DNA from 2 places in the Streptomyces sp. SD15 genome. Region 1 is predicted to be linked to the other one. Evidence: riboswitches for the same ligand, from Rfam matches in the RefSeq annotation. Region 1 holds a riboswitch; the other holds the start of a gene.

Region 1 (10,407 bases):
CGACAACAAGCCGCTGGTGCCGCCCTACACGGTGCTCGCGGTGGGGGACGGCGAACGGCTCAGCACCCGGTTCCAGAACAGTGCCGACGGCCTGTATCTGCATGCCCTGCAGGAGAACTACGGCATCCGGACCAGTATTTCCGCCGAGGACGACGTCCGGTTGTCCGCCGCACCGAGTGTGATCGTACGTACAGCACAGCCGAGCACAGAGAAGGGCACATCGTGATCGCCGTACTGGGCCTCGTCGTGGGAGTCGTGGCTGGATTGTTGGTCCGGCCCGAGGTTCCGGCGGTTGTCGAGCCTTACCTTCCGATCGCCGTCGTGGCGGCGCTCGACGCCGTGTTCGGAGGCTTGCGCGCCATGCTCGACGGCATCTTCGACGACAAGGTCTTCGTAGTCTCGTTCCTGTCGAACGTGGTCGTGGCCGCGCTGATCGTCTTCCTGGGCGACAAGTTGGGCGTGGGTGCCCAGCTCTCCACCGGCGTCGTGGTTGTCCTCGGCATCCGCATCTTCTCCAATGCCGCGGCGATCCGCCGGCACGTGTTCCGGGCGTGAGGCCGATGAGCAACGAGGGCGAGACACTCGAGAACCGGCTGCGCAGGGAACTTCCCGATGAGGTTCCCGCCGCGGCTCCCGGGAGTTCCGGGCAGGAACAGCACGAGGAAAAGGCCGAGTCGTCGCTGACCGGCCGGCAGCGGCTCGTCAAGGGGTTGTGGCCGCCGCGGGTGACGCGCGCCCAACTCATCGTCGCGCTGCTGCTGTTCGGGCTCGGCTTCGGCCTCGCCGTCCAGGTGGCCTCCAACAGCGACAGCGGTAGTGCCCTGCGCGGCGCGCGCCAAGAAGATCTCGTACGCATCCTCGATGAACTCGACAACCGTACGCAGCGTCTTGAAGACGAGAAGCAGGGTCTTGAAGATCAGCGCACGGAGCTGGAGAACAGCTCGGACCAGGCCGAGGAGGCCCGCAAGCAGACCGTCGAGAAGGAGAAGCAACTCGGCATTCTGGCGGGCACGGTGGCGGCGCAGGGACCCGGCATCACGTTGGCGATCACTGATACGAAGGGGACGGTCAAGGCGGACATGCTGCTTGACGCGATCCAGGAGCTGCGCGCGGCCGGCGCCGAGGCGATCCAGGTGAACGGCGTACGGGTCGTCGCCAACACCTATCTGACCGACTCCGGCAAGGGCGTGAGCGTGGACGGGAACAAGATCACCCAGCCCTATCGTTTCAAGGTCATCGGCAAGCCGCAGGACCTCGAGCCGGCGCTCAACATCCCTGGAGGCGTGGTGCAGACTCTAGAGAAGGAGCAGGCCACCGTCACGGTCGAGCGTGCGACGAAGATCGTTGTGGACGCCTTGCGAGCTGCGGAGCGGCCTGACTACGCTCGGTCGTCCTCCCAGTGAGCCGGGGGTGCATGGGGGCCATCCTGCGAGGGCATGAGGTTGCGGGGGGTCGGCGCACCGAATGGGTGGTGCGTGGTGGAAACTGTCAGGTGGATACGGACGTTGTGAGGATGTCCGGGTCGACCGGTGTGTTCAATCAGGGTTCGTCCTGCCCCACGGGCGGGTCTGTTTCGGTCAAGGGGAATCGCCCGTGAAGTTGTTTGCGAAGTTGTTCGGCAAGAGCGCACGAGAGGGCGGCGACAACGCCACCGCCCGGCACCGTGCACCGCGCCATGGAGACGAGGGCCAGAGCGGCGACCGTCCGCTGTTCCGGGACCAGATCGGTGGTCCGGGCGGTGACATTTCCGGTGGTCAGGGCGCGCCGTCTGTTGACCCTGCCCAGTCCGGCCGCATAGGTTTCGGGGATCCGTCACCCTCAAGTGCGGGTGGAGGGTTCGCCTCCGATCCGTACGCGTCCCATGCCCCTGGAGGGCAGCCGCGGCAGGAGGATCCGTCCATGTCGGCCCTGGTGTGTACGAGGTGCGGGAACCGCAACGCGGAGAACAGCCGGTTCTGCTCCAACTGCGGTGCGCCGCTGCGCCCTGGGGCTGTTCCGGAGCGCGCCTCCGAGACGACGTCCACGATCTCCATTTCGGGCCTCGAGGCCTATGACGCCGAGGTCACCGGCCAGACGCAGATGCCGACGCTCTCGCCTGAGGCGCAGGCGGCCGTGGATGCGCTGCCGCTCGGCTCGGCGCTCCTAGTGGTGCGCCGCGGTCCGAACTCGGGCAGCCGCTTCCTGCTGGACAGCGAGCTGACCACGGCCGGGCGTCATCCGCAGAGCGACATCTTCCTGGACGACGTGACCGTGTCGCGCCGCCACGTGGAGTTCCGCCGCGCCGCGGACGGATCGTTCACGGTCGCCGACGTGGGCAGCCTGAACGGCACGTATGTCAACCGGGAGCGGATCGACTCGGTCCCGTTGTCGAACGGTGATGAGGTGCAGATCGGTAAGTACCGGCTGGTCTTCTACGCGAGCCAGCGGGGTATCTGACCCTCCCCCAGACTCCGCCCGGGGGGACCCTCAGGGAATGTCCATGCTTCGAACATCGAGCGGCGGTACCGGCAGCGGTACCGCCGCAGCGGACAGTGGGCTGATGAGTATCGGCACGGTGCTGAACGTGCTGCGCGACGAGTTTCCCGAAGTCACGATCTCCAAGATCCGGTTCCTGGAGTCGGAGGGGCTCATCGAGCCGCAGCGAACCCCCTCGGGGTATCGCAAGTTCAGCGCGGAGGACGTCGAGCGGCTCGGCCAGGTACTGAGAATGCAGCGGGACCACTATCTGCCGCTGAAGGTGATCCGTGAGCACCTGGACGCCCTGGCGCGTGGCGAGGCGGTCCGGCTGCCATCCCTGGGACGCCAGCGCGACGCGGGCGACGGGGAGCTGCTGGACGAGCCCGAGACGCCCTCGGTGGCCCGGGTGGGCCGCGCAGAGCTGCTGGCCGCGGCCGAGATCGGTGAGCAGGAGCTTCAGGAGTGGGAGTCGTACGGGATCGTCGCCCCGCTGCCGGACGGGGCGTTTGACGCCGAGGCGGTGACCGTCGCCGCGCTGGTCGTGGAACTGGGGCGGTTCGGGATCGAGCCGCGCCATGTGCGTGCGATGAAGGCCGCGGCCGAGCGAGATGCGGGGCTCGTGGACCAGGTGGTGGCCCCGCTGAGGCGCCACCGCAATCCGCAGACCCGGGCGCACGCAGAGGCCCGTACGAAGGAACTGGCGGGGCTCACGGTGAAGCTGCACGCCGCGCTGGTGCAGACCGCTCTGGGCGTCCGGCTGCCCTGACCGGGAGCGCCCGATGGCTGTCCGGATCGCCCACCCGTTCTGTGCCCGACTACCCAAACATCCCGGGCACGGCCTAGGGTTGCTGTGTGAACGAGCTCGATGTCGTAGGTGTCCGGGTCGAAATGCCCTCCAACCAACCGATCGTGCTTCTGCGTGAAGTGGGAGGCGACCGTTACCTCCCCATCTGGATCGGACCGGGGGAGGCGACGGCGATCGCCTTCGCCCAGCAGGGCATGGCCCCCGCGCGACCGCTGACCCACGACCTGTTCAAGGACGTGCTGGAGGCCGTTGGCCAGGAGCTCACCGAAGTACGCATCACGGACCTGCGTGAGGGCGTCTTCTACGCGGAGCTGGTGTTCGCCAGCGGGGTCGAGGTCAGTGCGCGGCCGTCCGATGCCATAGCGCTGGCCCTGCGCACCGGGACGCCGATCTACGGCAGTGACGGGGTGCTCGACGACGCCGGCATCGCGATCCCGGACGAGCAGGAGGACGAGGTGGAGAAGTTCCGCGAGTTCCTCGACCAGATCTCGCCCGAGGACTTCGGTACCAACAGCCAGTGAGAGCCCGGACCAACGGCCGGTGACGCCCTGGAGGGGCAGAGGCTCCGGGTGGCAATTGCCCGCGGCCAGTGTGGCGCGCTGCGGTCCACTCCGAGAGCATTCGGCTAGCCTTTCCCCGCGGTGGGGCACGGGAAACCACTCCTAGGGTGATTATCACTCGGCGTGCCGAGTGTGGCGATCGTTGACGCACCCCTGGTGACTGCCTACCGTCGAGAAGGCAGGTCAAGGACGGAGGTCGGCGTGAGAAGCAGCGGCGACGGTACGGCTGGGGGTGCCCCCGGACGCAGTCTGGGGGAGAGTGGCCCGTACCCGCTTTACGGCAGCGCGGCCGATCACGTTCCGCAGCGGCCGACAGCGGTGCCGGGCGAGGGAGGGGTGGCTGCCGAGGAGATCGGCTACCGCGGTCCCACGGCGTGCGCCGCCGCGGGCATCACCTATCGACAGCTGGACTACTGGGCCAGGACCGGTCTGGTCGAACCGAGCGTGCGGCCTGCCCACGGGTCGGGGACTCAGCGGCTTTACAGCTTCCGGGACGTTGTCGTCCTGAAGATCGTGAAGCGGTTCCTCGACACGGGAGTGTCGCTCCAGAACATTCGCACCACGGTGCAGCACCTCAGGGAGCGCGGTTTCCGGGACCTGGAGCGGATGACGCTCATGAGTGATGGCGCCACCGTCTACGAGTGTTCCTCGCCCGACGAGGTCCACGCCCTGCTCCAGGGCGGTCAGGGCATCTTCGGGATCGCCGTGGGCGTGGTGTGGCGGGACGTCGAGAGCGCGCTTTCGCAGTTGCACGGTGAGCGTGTGGACACGGGCGAGACGCTCGTCGGGCACAACCCGGCGGACGAGCTGGCGCGACGGCGCAATCGGGCCGTCTGAGGCCCGGACCACGGCGGGCACGACAAGGGACCGTGTCGTACGCGGGAGCGGGCCGTGCCGGGGCATTGTCAGTGGCGTAGGGCAGCATCGGAGATGTGAGAACCGCGCCCACGATCCTGCATCTCGATATGGATGCCTTCTTCGCCTCGGCGGAGCAGGCATCCAAGCCGAGCCTGCGCGGGAAAGCGGTGGTCGTGGGTGGTCTCGGACCGCGTGGTGTGGTGGCCACGGCCTCGTACGAGGCACGGGTCTTCGGAGTGCACTCGGCGATGCCTATGGCCCAGGCGCGGCGCCTGGCGCCGAACGCCGCGTATCTCGTGCCGCGCTTCGGGATCTACCGGGAGATCAGCGAGCAGGTGATGCGGCTGCTGGGGGCGCTGTCGCCGCTGGTGGAGCCGCTCAGCCTGGATGAGGCGTTCGTGGATCTGGAGGCCGGGGGAGCGGCCTGGGACGAGGCCTCGGCGCGGTTGGCCGGGACGAAGCTGCGTGCGGACATCCAGGCCGTCACGGGGCTGACGGGATCGGTGGGGCTCGCCGCTTCCAAGATGCTCGCCAAGATCGCCTCGGAGCAGGCCAAGCCCGACGGACTGGTGGTGATAGAGCCGGGGACGGAGCGCGCGCTGCTGGGTCCGATGTCCGTGCGGACGCTGCCGGGTGTCGGGCCCGCGACCGGGGACCATCTTCGCCGGGCCGGGATCACCACGGTCGAGGAGATCGCCGAGGCGGGCGAGGACGAGCTCGTACGGCTGCTGGGGAAGGCTCACGGGCACGCGCTGTACGCGATGGCGCTGGCGCACGACGAGCGGCCCGTCGTGGCCGAGCGGGAGACCAAGTCGGTGTCGGTGGAGGACACGTACGACGTGGACATCCACGACCGCGTGCGGGTCGGTCTGGAGGTGCAGCGGCTTGCAGACCGGTGCGTGCAGCGGCTGCGCGGGGCGGGGCTGTCGGGGCGGACCATCGTCCTGAAGGTGCGCCGGTACGACTTTTCGACGCTGACTCGGTCCGAGACGCTGCGGGGGCCCACGGACGACCCGACGGTCGTACGGGAGGCTGCCGCGCGGCTCCTGGAGGCTGTGGACACGACCGGAGGCGTACGACTGCTGGGGGTCGGGGTGTCCGGGCTCGCCGACTACACGCAGGAGGACCTCTTTGCCCAGGCCCGGGCGCAGGCCGCCGCGGGGGAGCTGGAGACGGCGCAGGAACATCCCGATGAGGAGGTGGGGGTGGAGTCGGCCGGCGAGCCTGTGCCGCCTGCCGAGCGGCGGTGGCCGGCGGGGCACGATGTACGGCACGCCGAGTATGGGCACGGGTGGGTGCAGGGGAGTGGGCTGGGGCGGGTGACTGTGCGGTTCGAGACGCCGTACTCCGAGCCGGGGCGGGTACGGACGTTTCGTACGGATGATTCGGCGTTGGAGTTGGCGGATCCGTTGCCGTTGGTGGCGGCGGTTTGCGATCGCCGTGGGGGGTGAGGTCGGTTCGGCGCCGTGGGTTGTCGGTGGTTGAGCGCGCCTACGCGGCGGAGCCGCATGACGTCAGAGCCCCGCGCCCCTGAAGGAGCGCGTCAGCGGGGCCCACAAGCTGTTAAGTCAAGGCTCGTCCGTGCCCGCCAAATGACCGAAGTCGTGGTCCGGGGGCGGAGGCGGCGGGGTCACGTCCAGGCCGTAGTGGTGGTAGAGCTGGAGTTCCTGTTCGGGGGAGAGGTGGCGGCCGACGCCGAAGTCGGGGGCGTCCTTGATCAAGGCGCGGTCGAAGGGGACACGCAGGGTGCCCTCGACGAGCTCGCTGGGCTCCAGGGGCACGAAGGCGTCCCTGCTGAACAGGCCTGTGCGTATGGCCGCCCACTCCGGGACGCCGGTCGCGTCGTCGAGATAAACCTCGTCGACGGTGCCGATCTTGGTGCCGTTGCGGTCGAGCGCCTTGCGGCCGATCAGGTTGCGCGGATCGATGTCGGTCTGCACGGGCCCTCCACTTGGTCGCAACTCATCCGTAAGCACCACAAAAGAGCACATTCAGGAAGGTGGCCACTCGAAGGCCCGTGCGTTGTCCTCGCTGGTAGGCTGGCAAGCGGCTGCTGACCCCGTGCGGGAGAGTCCTCCAGACACCATCGGAGGCGCCGAAGGAGCAAATCCTCCCCGGAATCTCTCAGGCCCACGTACCGCACGGACGAGGTCACTCTGGAAAGCAGGGCGGAGGTCGACGGCTTCCGCTCTCACCGACGGTGAAAGCCGGGTCGTCAGCGAGCGGACGGGCCGGTGAAGCTCTCAGGTTGAGATGACAGAGGGGGAGGCCGTCGGGGCACCCACGCCGTGGTGCCCCTCGAAGGTCGCGTCAGACCAGGAGGCCTCCGCAATGACCGCCCATCGCATTCCGCTCTCCCAGCTCGAACAGGGAATCCCCTTCGAGCAGCGCCACATCGGGCCCGACTCCGAGGCACGGGCCAAGATGCTCGCGCAGGTCGGCTACGGCTCGCTCGACGAGCTGACGGCCGCCGCGGTGCCGGACGTCATCAAGAACGCCGAGGCGCTGGAGCTGCCGGGCGCGCGCACCGAGGCCGAGGTGCTGGCCGAGCTGCGCTCCCTCGCGGACCGCAACCAGGTGCTCGACTCGATGATCGGCCTCGGTTACTACGGCACATTCACGCCGCCGGTGATCCTGCGCAATGTCATGGAGAACCCGGCCTGGTACACCGCGTACACGCCGTACCAGCCGGAGATCTCGCAGGGCCGTCTGGAGGCGCTGCTCAACTTCCAGACCGTGGTCGCCGAGCTGACCGGGCTGCCGACCTCCGGCGCCTCGCTGCTCGACGAGGGCACCGCGGCCGCCGAGGCGATGGCGCTGTCCCGACGCATGGGCAAGAACAAGAAGGGTCTCTTCCTGGTCGACGCGGACGCCCTGCCGCAGACCATCGCCGTCATCGAGACCCGCGCCGAGCCGACCGGCGTCGAGGTCGTCGTCGCCGACCTCAGCGAGGGCATCCCGGCCGAGATCGCGGAGCGTGAGATCAACGGCGTGTTGATCCAGTACCCGGGCGCCTCCGGTGCCGTACGCGACCTCAAGCCCGTCATCGAGCGGGCGCACGAGCTCGGCGCGGTCGTCACCGTCGCCGCCGATCTGCTCGCCCTGACCCTGCTCACCTCGCCCGGCGAGCTCGGCGCCGACATCGCGATCGGTACGACGCAGCGCTTCGGTGTGCCGATGGGCTTCGGCGGGCCGCACGCCGGATACATGGCGGTGCGCGAGAAGTTCGCGCGGAGCCTGCCCGGCCGACTCGTGGGTGTCTCCGTCGACGCCGATGGACACAAGGCGTACCGGCTCGCCCTGCAGACGCGGGAGCAGCACATCCGCCGCGAGAAGGCGACCAGCAACATCTGTACGGCACAGGTGCTGCTCGCGGTGATGGCGGGCATGTACGCCGTCTACCACGGTCCCGAGGGACTGCGGACGATCGCCCGTCGTACGCACCGCTACGCCACGATCCTCGCCGAGGGTCTGAGGGCGGGCGGCGTCGAGGTCGTGCATGGCGCCTACTTCGACACGCTGACCGTACGGGTGCCGGGCCGGGCCGCCCAGATCGTGGCCGGCGCGCGCAACCAGGGGGTCAATCTCCACCTCGTCGACGCCGACCAGGTGTCGATCGCGTGCGACGAGACCACGGCCCGTAAGCAACTGGGCTCCGTCTGGACCGCGTTCGGCGTCGACGGCGACATCGAGGCGCTGGACTTCACCACGCAGGAGACGCTTCCCGCCGCGCTGCTGCGCAGCGACGAGTTCCTCACGCACCCGGTGTTCCACCAGTACCGCTCCGAGACCGCCATGCTGCGTTACCTGCGCAAGCTCTCCGACCGCGACTACGCGCTGGACCGCGGCATGATCCCGCTGGGCTCCTGCACCATGAAGCTCAACGCGACGACGGAGATGGAGCCGGTCACCTGGCCCGAGTTCGGCCAGCTGCACCCCTTCGTGCCCGCCGAGCAGGCGCAGGGCTATCTCACGCTCATCCGTGAGCTCGAGGAGCGGCTCGCCGAGGTCACCGGGTACGACAATGTGTCGTTGCAGCCCAACGCCGGTTCGCAGGGCGAGCTTGCGGGGCTGTTGGCCGTACGCGGCTACCACCGGGCCAACGGCGACGAGCAGCGCACCGTCTGTCTGATCCCGTCCTCCGCGCACGGCACCAACGCCGCGAGCGCCGTGATGGCCGGTATGAAGGTCGTCGTCGTGAAGACCGCCGAGGATGGCGAGGTCGACGTCGAGGACCTGCGCTCCAAGATCGAGCAGTACCGCGACGAGCTGGCGGTACTGATGATCACGTACCCCTCAACACACGGTGTGTTCGAGGAGCATGTCGCCGATATCTGTGCGCAGGTGCACGAGGCCGGCGGTCAGGTGTACGTCGACGGCGCCAACCTCAACGCCTTGGTGGGGCTTGCCAAGCCGGGCCACTTCGGCGGTGACGTCTCGCACCTCAATCTGCACAAGACGTTCTGCATCCCGCACGGCGGCGGCGGTCCGGGTGTCGGCCCGGTCGGTGTGCGCGCGCACCTGGCGCCGTACCTGCCGAACCACCCGCTGCAGCCCGCGGCCGGTCCGGAGACCGGTGTCGGCCCGATCTCGGCCGCTCCCTGGGGTTCCGCCGGCATCCTGCCCATCTCGTGGGCGTACGTCCGGCTCATGGGCGGTGAGGGGCTCAAGCGCGCCACGCAGGTGGCGGTCCTCAGCGCCAACTACATCGCCAAGCGCCTCGAGCCGCACTACCCGGTGCTCTATACCGGTCCGGGCGGGCTCGTCGCCCACGAGTGCATCATCGACCTGCGTCCGCTCACCAAGGCGACCGGCGTGAGCGTCGACGACATCGCCAAGCGCCTGATCGACTACGGCTTCCACGCGCCGACCATGTCCTTCCCGGTCGCGGGCACGCTGATGATCGAGCCGACCGAGTCCGAGGACCTGATCGAGCTGGACCGGTTCTGCGAGGCCATGATCGCCATCCGCACGGAGATCGAGAAGGTCGGCTCGGGCGAGTGGGCCGCGGACGACAACCCGCTGCGGAACGCGCCGCACACCGCCGCCTCGCTCGGCGGGGCGTGGGAGCACGCGTACACCCGTGAGGAGGCCGTCTTCCCGGCGGGCGTCTCGGCCGCGGACAAGTACTGGCCGCCGGTGCGCCGCATCGACCAGGCGTACGGCGACCGGAACCTGGTCTGTTCCTGCCCGCCGTTGGACGCCTACGAAGGGTACACCGCTTGATTGCCGTGTGTCCTCGTTTGTGCAGGTCAGCCGGGTGCGTGAGGGTATGGTCCTGATCGTCTCCATGTTGAGTCACGGTTTCTTGAAACATGTCGCTGATTGTCCGGAGCGGGGAGCCTCGTGATTGATGGAGACCCCGCACGGACGACGTTCGCCGGGTGTGACCTGAGCATCGAGGTCGCGAAGGAGCGCGATAGAGCTGGTGTGGCTGCTCGGGGACCAGCAACTGACGCGAGACTGCTCGAAGGCTGCTGTTGGAAGGTAAGGCGGTCATGCCTGGTCGGCTGGCATGACGAGTGCGGCAGACGAGCCGAGTGGACGGTCGCGTGGAGCCCTCAGTGGCTTCCCGAGAACGTCCGGACTCCACAGGGCAGGGTGGTGGCTAACGGCCACCCGGGGTGACCCGCGGGACAGTGCCACAGAAAGCAGACCGCCCGACGTTTCGGTGCCGGGTAAGGGTGAAAAGGTGGTGTAAGAGACCACCAGCGCCTGAGGTGACTC
Region 2 (10,407 bases), on a different contig from region 1:
AGTTCCTCATCCCGAATCTCCTGAGGCGTTCCTCAGCACATGCACCACGCAGGTTTGCACGCTCGGCTGCATCCAGACGGTCCCCACCGCCTCAGACAGGCCGTTGAGTCCGTCGCGGACCGGCACGAGGACATCGCTGACACCGCGGTTCTTGATCGCGGTGAAGAAGGGCCGGTTGGCGACCGCGCCAACACGGATCCTCATGCGGACGGCATCGAGGAGGATGGGAGACGAGCACCTCGTCGACACCCGGCAGACGCCGTTGCCTCTTCTTGGCAGTCTTCGACTCGAAGGAGCCGTCGTGGTCACGGGGCACGGCCATCTCCACCGGGCCGGCATCAGTCACCATGGTCTCGGAGCGCTTGCCGTTGCGGGAGGTACCGCCGTCCTCACCCACCGCACCGTGCTTGTCATAGCCGAGATGGATGGCGGCCTTGCCTTCAGGGGCGGACTCCAGCAGCCGCTCGGTCAGCTGCTGGAGTCCGCCCCGGTCAGCTGCGGGCCCTCGGGCTGACGTGGCCCACCAACGAGTTACCCGGAACGTCTGGCGGGCCCGTCATCACGGGGCCGGCGTCGAACCGTACGCCGTCAGGAACCGGTCGCGGAAGTCGCTCATCTTCCAGACCGGGGTGCTCTTTCCGGGCTGCAGCCCGTCCGTCCAGCCCCAGTCGGCGATCTTGTCGAGGACCTTGGGATCCTTGGCGATGATCGAGACCGGCACGTCACGGCTGGCGTTGTTGCCGCTGACCCGGGCGATGGGCTGGTGGTCGCCGAGGAAGACCAGCACGGTGTTGTCGTTGCCGTACTTCACCAGGTAGTCGATGAGGCTGGTCACCGAGTACTGGATCGACTTGCCGTACTCCTCCTTCGACCTGGTGGAGTTGGTGAGAAGCTCCGACGGGTCGGTGCCCTCCTTCTCGATGGAGTCGAAGATCGAACCGTCACCGAGCTGGTCCTGCGGGACCATCTTGGGGATGGGTCCCCAGGGTTGGTGGCTGGAGGTCAGGATGATCTCCGACATCAGCGGCTTGTCCTGCTTCTTGCCGTGCTCCAGGCGTTCGAACGCGGCCAGGGCGTACTGGTCGGGCATGGTCGACCAGCTGAACTTCGGCCCCTTATAGCCGAGTTCGTGGGAGTCGTACACGTTGTCGAGGCCGAAGAAACTCGCTTCCGGCCAAGTCTTCTGGACCCCCGGCATGATGCCGACCGTGCGCCAGGCGCCGGTCTTCTGGAAAGCGCTGGTGAGGGTCATGTGGTCGCCGTTGGTGACGGTGCGGTAGCGCTGCTGGTTGCTGATCCACAGGCCCGACAGGAAGGTGGAGTGGCCCAGCCAGCTACTTCCGCCGTACGTCGCCGACGTGAGCCAGCCGCTCTGCGCCGCGAACCCCGCCTCGCGCAGCTTCTCGTTCTCGGACATCAAGGTCGCGTTCACCCCCGGCGAGATGACCGGGTCCTCGATCGCGCTGCGGCCGTAGCTCTCGATGAAGGTGATCATCATGTCCTTGCCGCGCAGGTCGGTCAGCAGCTGGTCCGGCGGCGTGTTGGCGAAGATGTCCTTCTTGGCGATCTCGGCAAACTCCGCCTCGTCCCGCAGGGTCGACTGCACCGCCTTCACCCGGAGATGGACGAGATGGGCCGACCGCTCGGCGGCGATCGGCAGTTCGGCCGTGAACTGCACGCCGAATGTCGCGCACGCCACCCAGGCGGTGGCGAACGCCAGGGTCGTGTGGGTCGCGGTGGCGGTGTGCCGGGCGAGGATGTTGCCCAGCCGGACAACCGCCAGCACCATGGCGACGAGGGCGACAAGGATCAGGACCATGATCGCGACGACGAGGCCGAGCGTGCCCTTCGCGCCGATCGTGTCCTTGAGGTACGTATGCGCGTCGTCGAACAGGGTCCAGTCGAGGACGAGGTTGAAGTCCCGCCCGAGGTATTCCTTGAAGCCCATGTCGAGGAGGTTCAGGATCAGCTGCACGCCGACGGCCAGTCCCAGCAGCGCCGCCACGACGACGCGCGGCTTGCGCGGCAGGGCGATCAGCACCGCGGCGCCGAGGATCGCCTCGACCGGGATGCGCACGAAGGCGATGGGCGTCAGGCCGGCGGCGTTGTTCGACATGAGCAGCGTGAACAGCACGACCGCGGCGGCGAGGGCGTTGACGGTCCACGACACCACCTTCGCGGTGACGGGGTATCTGTCACGCCACCCACGCCATCGCCGTCGATCGGAACCCGGGGCCACCTCCGGCGTGGGCTCGTCGGTGGCTTCGGCAGTGGTCCCCGGCGCGTTGTCCGCAGGGGTCTGGTCAGCGGCCTCCGGCGTCAGCCCCTTCTCCGGCGTCAGTGCCTCTTCCGGAGGCACCTGTGTCTCATCCGTCGGCTCGCTCGTTTTCGGTAGCTGTCGAGAGCTCGTGTGGGACGACACCCGGCGGTCCTTCCGTGCGAAACACTGTGCTGGTGGGGCGGATCGGCCCCGAAGATATGGGGGCGGTGGCGCCTGCATCTCTGTACGGCACCGTGACGGCCCCCGTTCAATCACCCGGGTTCGCTTCCGGTCAAGCGGTTCACCCTATTTGGTCAAGCGGAATCGCGTGGCCCCACGGCAGGGCGACGGCTCGCACCCGTCCCGGCGTCGGCAACGACACCGTCACTGCCAGCCCCTTGCCCGGCGACCTACGCACTGCCACCTCGCCTCCGTGTGTCGTGACCACACCCTGCACGATCGCCATGCCGAGCCCGCTGCCCGCACCCCCGCCCGCCCCTTTGCGCCGGCGTCGTTAATAATCGAGTTCCGCTGTGAGGTCCGTGGAGTCGGGGGGACTGCCATGGTCAGGTGAGTTGTCGGGAACAAACAGACGTTGCGTTGGGGCCCTGAATGGCGCGGGCCTGCTTCGGGGGTGGCCAAGGGGTGGCCGGACGCCTTTGGGCGGTGCAGCACCAGGTATCGGCGCTGAGTACGGCGCAGGTGATCTGATCAGGCACAACAGCATCCCGCAGCATCAGCCGTCACCAGGCAACACGATCCCCAGCGGCCTCGTAATGCGTAGGTTGCACTACCCGACGTACACCGACTGCACTCCACACCCTGAGACGACTCAAGAGCGCCGCGTCGGTCCCGAAGCTGGCCCGCGCCCAACCGCAAACAGCCACGTTCCCTGGGGAGTCCCTGGGGAGTTTTCGGGGACTTTCACGCCTGTCCCGGGGAGTTTCTGGGGACTTTCCGCCGCGTGAGCAGGGAAGGCCCTGACAGCGCAGAAAGAAACGAACGCGCTGGTCAGGGCCTATTTCCCTAGCACTCGATGATGTTCACAGCCAGCCCGCCCCGCGCCGTCTCCTTGTATTTGACGCTCATGTCCGCGCCCGTCTCCTTCATGGTCTTGATGACCTTGTCGAGGGAGACCTTGTGGGAGCCGTCGCCGCGCATGGCCATCTTGGCGGCGGTGACCGCCTTGACCGCGGCCATGCCGTTGCGTTCGATGCAGGGGATCTGGACGAGGCCGCCGACCGGGTCGCAGGTCAGGCCGAGGTTGTGCTCCATGCCGATCTCCGCGGCGTTCTCGACCTGTTCGGGGCTGCCGCCGAGGACTTCGGCGAGGGCGCCGGCCGCCATCGAGCAGGCCGAGCCGACCTCGCCCTGGCAGCCGACCTCGGCACCGGAGATGGACGCGTTCTCCTTGAAGAGCATGCCGATGGCGCCCGCGGCCAGCAGGAAGCGGACCACTCCGTCCTCGTCGGCGCCCGGCACGAAGTTGACGTAGTAGTGGAGAACGGAGGGGATGATCCCCGCGGCGCCGTTCGTCGGCGCCGTCACGACGCGGCCGCCCGCCGCGTTCTCCTCGTTCACCGCCATTGCGTAGAGCGTGATCCATTCCATCGCGTGGGCCAGTGGGTCGCCCTCCGCGCGGAGTTGGCGGGCCGAGACGGCGGCACGGCGGCGGACCTTGAGGCCACCCGGCAGGATGCCCTCGCGGGACATGCCGCGGGAGACGCAGGACTGCATCACGCGCCAGATCGCGAGGAGTCCCTCGCGGATCTCCTCCTCGGTGCGCCAGGCCCGCTCGTTCTCCAGCATCAGGGCGGAGATCGACAGGCCCGTCTCGCGGGTCAGCCGCAGCAGCTCGTCGCCCGTGCGGAAGGGGTACTTCAGGACCGTGTCGTCCAGTTTGATGCGGTCCTGGCCGACCGCGTCCTCGTCGACCACGAAACCGCCGCCCACGGAGTAGTACGTCTTCTCCAGGACCAGCTCGCCCGAGGCGTCGTACGCGAAGATCGTCATGCCGTTCGCGTGGTACGGCAGCGCCTTGCGGCGGTGCAGGACCAGGTCGTCGGAGAAGGAGAAGTCGATCTCGTGGGAGCCGAGCAGGCTGATGCGCCCGGACGACTTGATCTCCTCGACCCGGTCGTCGGCCCCCTCCACGTCCACCGTCCGCGGCGAGGCGCCCTCCAGGCCGAGCAGTACCGCCTTCGGGGTGCCGTGGCCATGGCCCGTCGCGCCGAGCGAGCCGTAGAGCTCGGCCCGTATGGAGGCCACCGAGTCCAGCAGCTCCTCGTTGCGCAGCCGCCGGGCGAACATGCGTGCCGCGCGCATCGGGCCGACCGTGTGGGAGCTGGACGGGCCGATGCCGATCGAGAACAGGTCGAAGACCGAGATGGCCACGGGGACTCCTCACAGCGGGGGGTGGTGCATGGGGGTGGGGCGCCGCGCACACCCTTCAGTGTGCGCGGCGCCCCGAAGAATCGTACGTTCCGTACGAACTACTTCAAGCCGGGGTACAGCGGGTGCTTGTCGGCCAGAGCGGACACCCGGGCCTTCAGCGAGTCCGCGTCGGCCCCCCCGAAGGGAGAGGGTGCCTTCAGCGCCTCGGCGATGATGTCCGCCACCTCGGTGAAGTCCTCGGCCTGGAAGCCGCGGGTGGCCAGGGCCGGCGTGCCGATGCGCAGGCCGGAGGTGACCATCGGCGGGCGCGGGTCGTTCGGGATGGCGTTGCGGTTGACCGTGATGCCGACCTCGTGGAGACGGTCCTCGGCCTGCTGTCCGTCCAGCTCGGAGTTGCGCAGGTCGACCAGGACCAGGTGCACGTCCGTGCCGCCGGACAGGACCGAAACGCCGTGCTCGGCGACGTCGGACCGCACCAGGCGCTCGGCCAGGATCCGCGCGCCGTCCAGCGTGCGCCGCTGGCGCTCCTTGAAGTCGTCCGAGGCGGCGACCTTGAAGGAGACGGCCTTGGCGGCGATCACGTGCTCCAGCGGACCGCCCTGCTGACCCGGGAAGACCGCGGAGTTGATCTTCTTGGCCAGCTCGGCCGTCGAAAGGATCACGCCACCGCGCGGGCCGCCCAGCGTCTTGTGGGTGGTCGTGGTGACGACATGGGCGTGCGGGACGGGGTTCGGGTGCAGACCCGCGGCCACGAGGCCCGCGAAGTGCGCCATGTCGACCATCAGGTACGCGCCGACCTCGTCCGCGATCCGGCGGAACGCGGCGAAGTCCAGCTGGCGCGGGTACGCCGACCAGCCCGCCACGATCAGCTTCGGCTTGGACTCCTTGGCCAGCTTCTCGACCTCGGCCATGTCGACCTGACCGGTGGCGTCGTCGACGTGGTACGGGACCACGTTGTAGAGCTTGCCGGAGAAGTTGATCTTCATGCCGTGGGTCAGGTGCCCACCGTGCGCCAGGTTCAGACCCATGATCGTGTCGCCCGGCTTGAGCAGCGCGAACATCGCGGCCGCGTTGGCCTGCGCGCCCGAGTGGGGCTGCACGTTCGCGTGCTCGGCGCCGAAGAGCGCCTTGACGCGGTCGATCGCGATCTGCTCGACCACGTCGACGTGCTCGCAACCGCCGTAGTAGCGGCGGCCCGGGTAGCCCTCGGCGTACTTGTTGGTCAGGACCGAACCCTGGGCCTCCATCACCGCGACCGGAGCGAAGTTCTCCGAGGCGATCATCTCCAGGGTGGACTGCTGGCGGTGCAGCTCGGCGTCGACGGCGGCGGCGACGTCCGGGTCCAGCTCGTGCAGGGGCGTGTTGAGAAGCGACATGTCCTACGACTCCTTAGCCGGCGGTGAAAGCGATGTACTCGTCCGCGGAGAGCAGGTCGTCCGGCTCGTCCGTGACGCGTACCTTGAACAGCCAGCCCCCCTCGAAGGGGGCGGAGTTCACCAGCGCCGGGTCGTCCACGACGTCCTGGTTGATCTCGGTGACCTCGCCGGTGACCGGTGCGTACAGGTCGCTGACCGACTTGGTCGACTCCAGCTCACCGCAGGACTCGCCCGCGGTCACCGTGGCACCGACCTCCGGAAGCTGGGCGTAGACGACGTCGCCGAGCGCGTTGGCCGCGAACTCGGTGATGCCGACCGTCGAGACGCCGTCCTCGGCGACCGACAGCCACTCGTGCTCCTTGCTGTAGCGCAGCTGCTGGGGGTTGCTCATGGCCTGAATTCTCCTGTACGCGGGGGAGTGGTGATGACAAGGGGAGGGGAGTTGAGCAGGGCGGATATGCCCAGGGATCACTTCTGGCGCTTGTAGAACGGCAGCGCCACGACCTCGTACGGCTCGTGGCTGCCCCGGATGTCCACGCCGACCCCGGGCGTGCCCGGCGCGGCGTGCGTGGCATCGACGTACGCCATCGCGATCGGCTTGCCCAGGGTCGGGGAAGGGGCGCCGGAGGTGACCTCGCCGATGACCTTGCCGTCGGCCACGACGGCGTACCCGGCGCGCGGGACGCGACGGCCCTCGGCAACGAGCCCGACGAGCACCCGCGGGGGGTTCTCCTGGGCCTTGGCGGCGGCCTCGGACAGGGCCTCGCGCCCCACGAAGTCGCCCTCCTTCTCGAACTTCACGACCCGCCCGAGCCCCGCGTCGAAGGGGGTGAGCGAAGTGCTCAGCTCATGCCCGTACAGCGGCATGCCCGCCTCCAGGCGCAGTGTGTCGCGGCAGGACAGACCACAGGGGACGAGGCCGGCCGGGGCGCCCGCGTCGGTCAGCGCCTGCCACAGCTTCTCGGCGTCGGACGGGGCCACGAACAGCTCGAAGCCGTCCTCGCCGGTGTAACCGGTGCGCGCGATGAGCGCCGCTACGCCCGCGACGGTGCCCGGCAGACCCGCGTAGTACTTCAGGCCGTCGAGGTCGGCGTCGGTCAGGGACTTCAGGATGCCGGGGGACTCGGGGCCCTGCACGGCGATCAGCGCGTACGCGTCACGGTCGTCGCGGACCTGGGCGTCGAAACCGGCCGCGCGCTCGGTGAGCGCGTCCAGCACCACCTGGGCGTTGGAGGCGTTCGCGACAACCATGTGTGCGGTCTCGGCCAGCCGGTACACGATCAGGTCGTCCAGGATGCCGCCGTCCTCCTGGCAGATCATGGTGTAGCGGGCGCGGCCGACGCCGACGGAGGCGATGTTGCCGACGAGCGCGTAGTTCAGGAGGGCGGCCGCCTGCGGGCCGGTGACGGTGATCTCGCCCATGTGGGAGAGGTCGAAGAGACCGGCCTTCGTGCGGACGGCCAGGTGCTCGTCGCGCTCCGAGCCGTACCGCAGGGGCATGTCCCAGCCCGCGAAGTCGGTCATCGTCGCGCCGAGCGAACGATGCAGGGCATCTAGCGCGGTGTGACGGGATGCGTTACTGCTCATCGGTGGGGCTCCCAAGGCATGACGGCGAGGTCGTTCCTCCCCATCTGTCATCGGAACCTGAGAGGTTCATCACGACCCCGCTCGGCGGTGATCCTGACTTGCACCTTGGGTGGAGCCACTGGCGGCTCGCTTTTCAGATGTGCCTCGCCCGCGCGGTAACGGGGCCTGAGAGATTCAAGGGAGGGACTTGCTCCTTCGGCGCCCCAGTGGTCCTCAAGGACTCACCGGGAACTCTCCCGCGCGGATTCAAGCGGCCGGTATGCAGTTGGCGGGCACATCATCGCACGCGCGGTCGGATACCGGCAGCCCGGGATCTGTAACCGGCCTGTGGCAGTCCGAGAACGGAAACGGGAGACACAGCGTATTACCTTCTCTTTACACTCAGCGGGGAAAGGACTCCTGACCCCAGGGGAGGACGATCACGGTGAACAGGACCACGGCGTACGCGACGACCTCGGCCGTCGCGCTGCCCGATCAGCCCCGTGCCAAGGCCCGGGAGGCGTGCGGCCCGCTCCCGACGGCCGTCGTCCGCGATCTCAGGGAGCGGGCCGGACGCAGCCCACATGGTCTGCACTTCGGTGCGTCCGACCTGGTGGTCGTCACCGGGCTGCCCGGCAGCGGCAAGTCGACGCTGATGCGCCGCGCTGTCGCGGGCCCGCGCATCGACTCGCAGGACACCCGCGACCGCTGGGACGAGCGGATGACAGGCCGGCTCCCGTACGCGGTCTATCGCCCCCTCGTCCGCCTTGCGCACTACGCGGGCCTGCGCCGCGCGCTGCGTTCCGGTGCCGGCGTCGTCGTGCACGACTGCGGCACACAGGCCTGGGTGCGCCGCTGGCTCGCCCGCGAGGCCCGCCGCCGGGGCGGCGCCCTGCACCTGCTGCTGCTCGACGTCACACCGGGCACCGCCCTGGAGGGCCAGCGCGAGCGCGGCCGCGGCGTTTCGCGGTACGCGTTCGCGCGTCACCGGGGCGCGGCGGCCCGGCTGCTGCGCTCCGTCGAGCGGGGTGACCTGCCGGAGGGCTGCGGCTCGGCGGTGCTCCTCGACCGGGACGCGGCGAACGTGCTGCGCCGGATCGACTTCGGCAGCTGACCGCTCGTACGGCCGATTGCTCGTACGGCCGCTTGTGTGACAGCTCGCGCGCCCGGACGTGTGACGGCCCGTACGGCTGCCCGCGGGACGGCCGGTACGGCTGGTACGGCTGGTACGGCTGCCCGCGTGACGGCTCGTACGGCGTTGTCGTACGAGCCCATTAACCTTTCCAGCCGGAGCAGTGGTTCACAGCAGGCGGTAGACAGGTAGACAGATGGACTTCCCAGACTTCCCGGCACCGGCGCACCCGCACCCCCATCCGCACGGCGGATGGCCGGGCAATGAGCTGGAGGAGGTGCTCTCCGCGTCCCTCGGAGTCCCCTCGGCAGGCGGCCGCATCGTCGAGGTCCTCGGCCGCAGCTTCGTCTGGGTGCCCCTGCCCAGCGGCGGCGGACCTCACTCCGGCCCCCTCGATCTGCCCACGCTGGAGATCGAGGGCCAGGCGTACGTTCCGGTCTTCAGCTCGGAGGAGCAGTTCCGCCAGGTCGTCGGCAGCCATCTGTCGTTCACGATCGCGCCCGCCGTCGAGTTCGCCCGCGGTCTGCCCCCGCAGGTGGGTATCGCGATCAATCCGGGCGGTGTGGTCGGCGTCCCGCTGCCGCCACCGGCGGTCGCCGAGGTGTGCCGGTCCGGGCGCACCCCGCTGGACGGACCCGCGAGCGGCGGCCGGGTGCGGCTCTCCGAACCCGACTGGCAGGACGACCCGGTCGACTTCCTGGCCGCGGCCTCGGCCGAGTTCGCGGAGACCGGCGTGGTGCTGACCGCACGCCGCTGCCTGGCCAGCATCGAGGGCGACGACCCCGTGATGTTCATCGGGGTCGAACTGTCCCAGTGGGAGGGCGACGCCACCACGCTCCCGCTGGCGGCCCTCGGACGTGCGCTCGGCCGGGTGCCGGTGGACCGCCCGGTGAACATGGTGTTTCTCGACGTCGCCCAGGACCCGGTGGGGGAATGGTTGCGGGCACATGTGCGCCCGTTCTACCAGCAGGGTTACTGACGTCGTGAAGACCTCCCGTGCCGCGCGTCAAGTAGCTGTCAGGATCCCCGCTTAACCTGGTTACATGGCTCGGTCGGATGAGGTTGTTCGCCTCCGGGGCAATGAGTTGAGTTCATCGTGATGTCTTCGCGAAGGGGCGGTTGAAGGTGAGCGCGTCGGGCACGGCCGCGGCCGGGCAGGTCGAGCACATGCTGCGCCAGGTGACGCCCGGGCGTTACGACGCCTACGAGGCGCTCCTTCGCGCGCTCGCGACCCCGTCGTCCGGCCAGGTCTGGATGCTGCTCTGGCACGGCCAGGCCGGCTCCCCGGACGCGCAGTACGGGAACATGGAGGTCGACGGCTTCGGTTACGCGCCGTGCGTCACCTCCGCCCAGGAGCTCTCGGCCAGCGGCTGGAACCGGTCGTACGAAGTCGTCGACGGCCTCGACGTGGCCCGCACCCTCTACCCCGACCACTTCGGACTCTGGCTCAATCCGCACGCCCCCGGCGGCGGGGTGGGCATCCCCTGGCTGGATCTGCGCCGGATCGCCGCGGGCCTGGAGCGCCAGCCCGCGGGCCCGCTGCGGCTCTCCGAACCAGGCATCGAGATCCCGCAGTTCTACGCCCTGCTCACGCAGAACGCGCACCGCACCACCGCCGTGCGCTCGCTGCGCCGCGCCTGGGTGCAGCCCGCACTCGGGGCGCCATATCTGGCCATCGG

What was found. Region 1 has a riboswitch for glycine ahead of gcvP (aminomethyl-transferring glycine dehydrogenase). Riboswitches for the same ligand answer to the same signal wherever they lie in the genome.
Region 2: another riboswitch for glycine. It lies ahead of gcvT (glycine cleavage system aminomethyltransferase GcvT); the one in region 1 lies ahead of gcvP (aminomethyl-transferring glycine dehydrogenase).

What each region holds. Positions count from the first base shown of each region.
Region 1 is NZ_JBTLMO010000096.1:4,220-14,626, forward strand. It holds gene ACX28W_RS42655 (DUF881 domain-containing protein) at 1-226, shown strand, start outside; gene ACX28W_RS42660 (small basic family protein) at 223-555, shown strand; gene ACX28W_RS42665 (DUF881 domain-containing protein) at 561-1,403, shown strand; gene ACX28W_RS42670 (FHA domain-containing protein) at 1,465-2,436, shown strand; gene ftsR (transcriptional regulator FtsR) at 2,480-3,223, shown strand; gene ACX28W_RS42680 (bifunctional nuclease family protein) at 3,310-3,783, shown strand; gene ACX28W_RS42685 (MerR family transcriptional regulator) at 4,024-4,659, shown strand; gene ACX28W_RS42690 (DNA polymerase IV) at 4,755-6,131, shown strand; gene ACX28W_RS42695 (PRC-barrel domain-containing protein) at 6,249-6,620, opposite strand; glycine riboswitch at 6,735-6,830, shown strand; gene gcvP (aminomethyl-transferring glycine dehydrogenase) at 7,012-9,906, shown strand; RNA gene rnpB (RNase P RNA component class A) at 10,232-10,407, shown strand, end outside.
Region 2 is NZ_JBTLMO010000035.1:7,159-17,565, reverse strand. It holds partial or broken gene ACX28W_RS29385 (transposase) at 25-487, opposite strand; gene ACX28W_RS29380 (alkaline phosphatase family protein) at 560-2,500, opposite strand; partial or broken gene ACX28W_RS29375 (ATP-binding protein) at 2,562-2,756, opposite strand; gene ACX28W_RS29370 (L-serine ammonia-lyase) at 3,287-4,654, opposite strand; gene glyA (serine hydroxymethyltransferase) at 4,753-6,030, opposite strand; gene gcvH (glycine cleavage system protein GcvH) at 6,044-6,421, opposite strand; gene gcvT (glycine cleavage system aminomethyltransferase GcvT) at 6,499-7,617, opposite strand; glycine riboswitch at 7,652-7,760, opposite strand; glycine riboswitch at 7,761-7,866, opposite strand; gene ACX28W_RS29350 (AAA family ATPase) at 8,042-8,710, shown strand; gene ACX28W_RS29345 (enhanced serine sensitivity protein SseB) at 8,925-9,707, shown strand; gene ACX28W_RS29340 (enhanced serine sensitivity protein SseB C-terminal domain-containing protein) at 9,854-10,407, shown strand, end outside.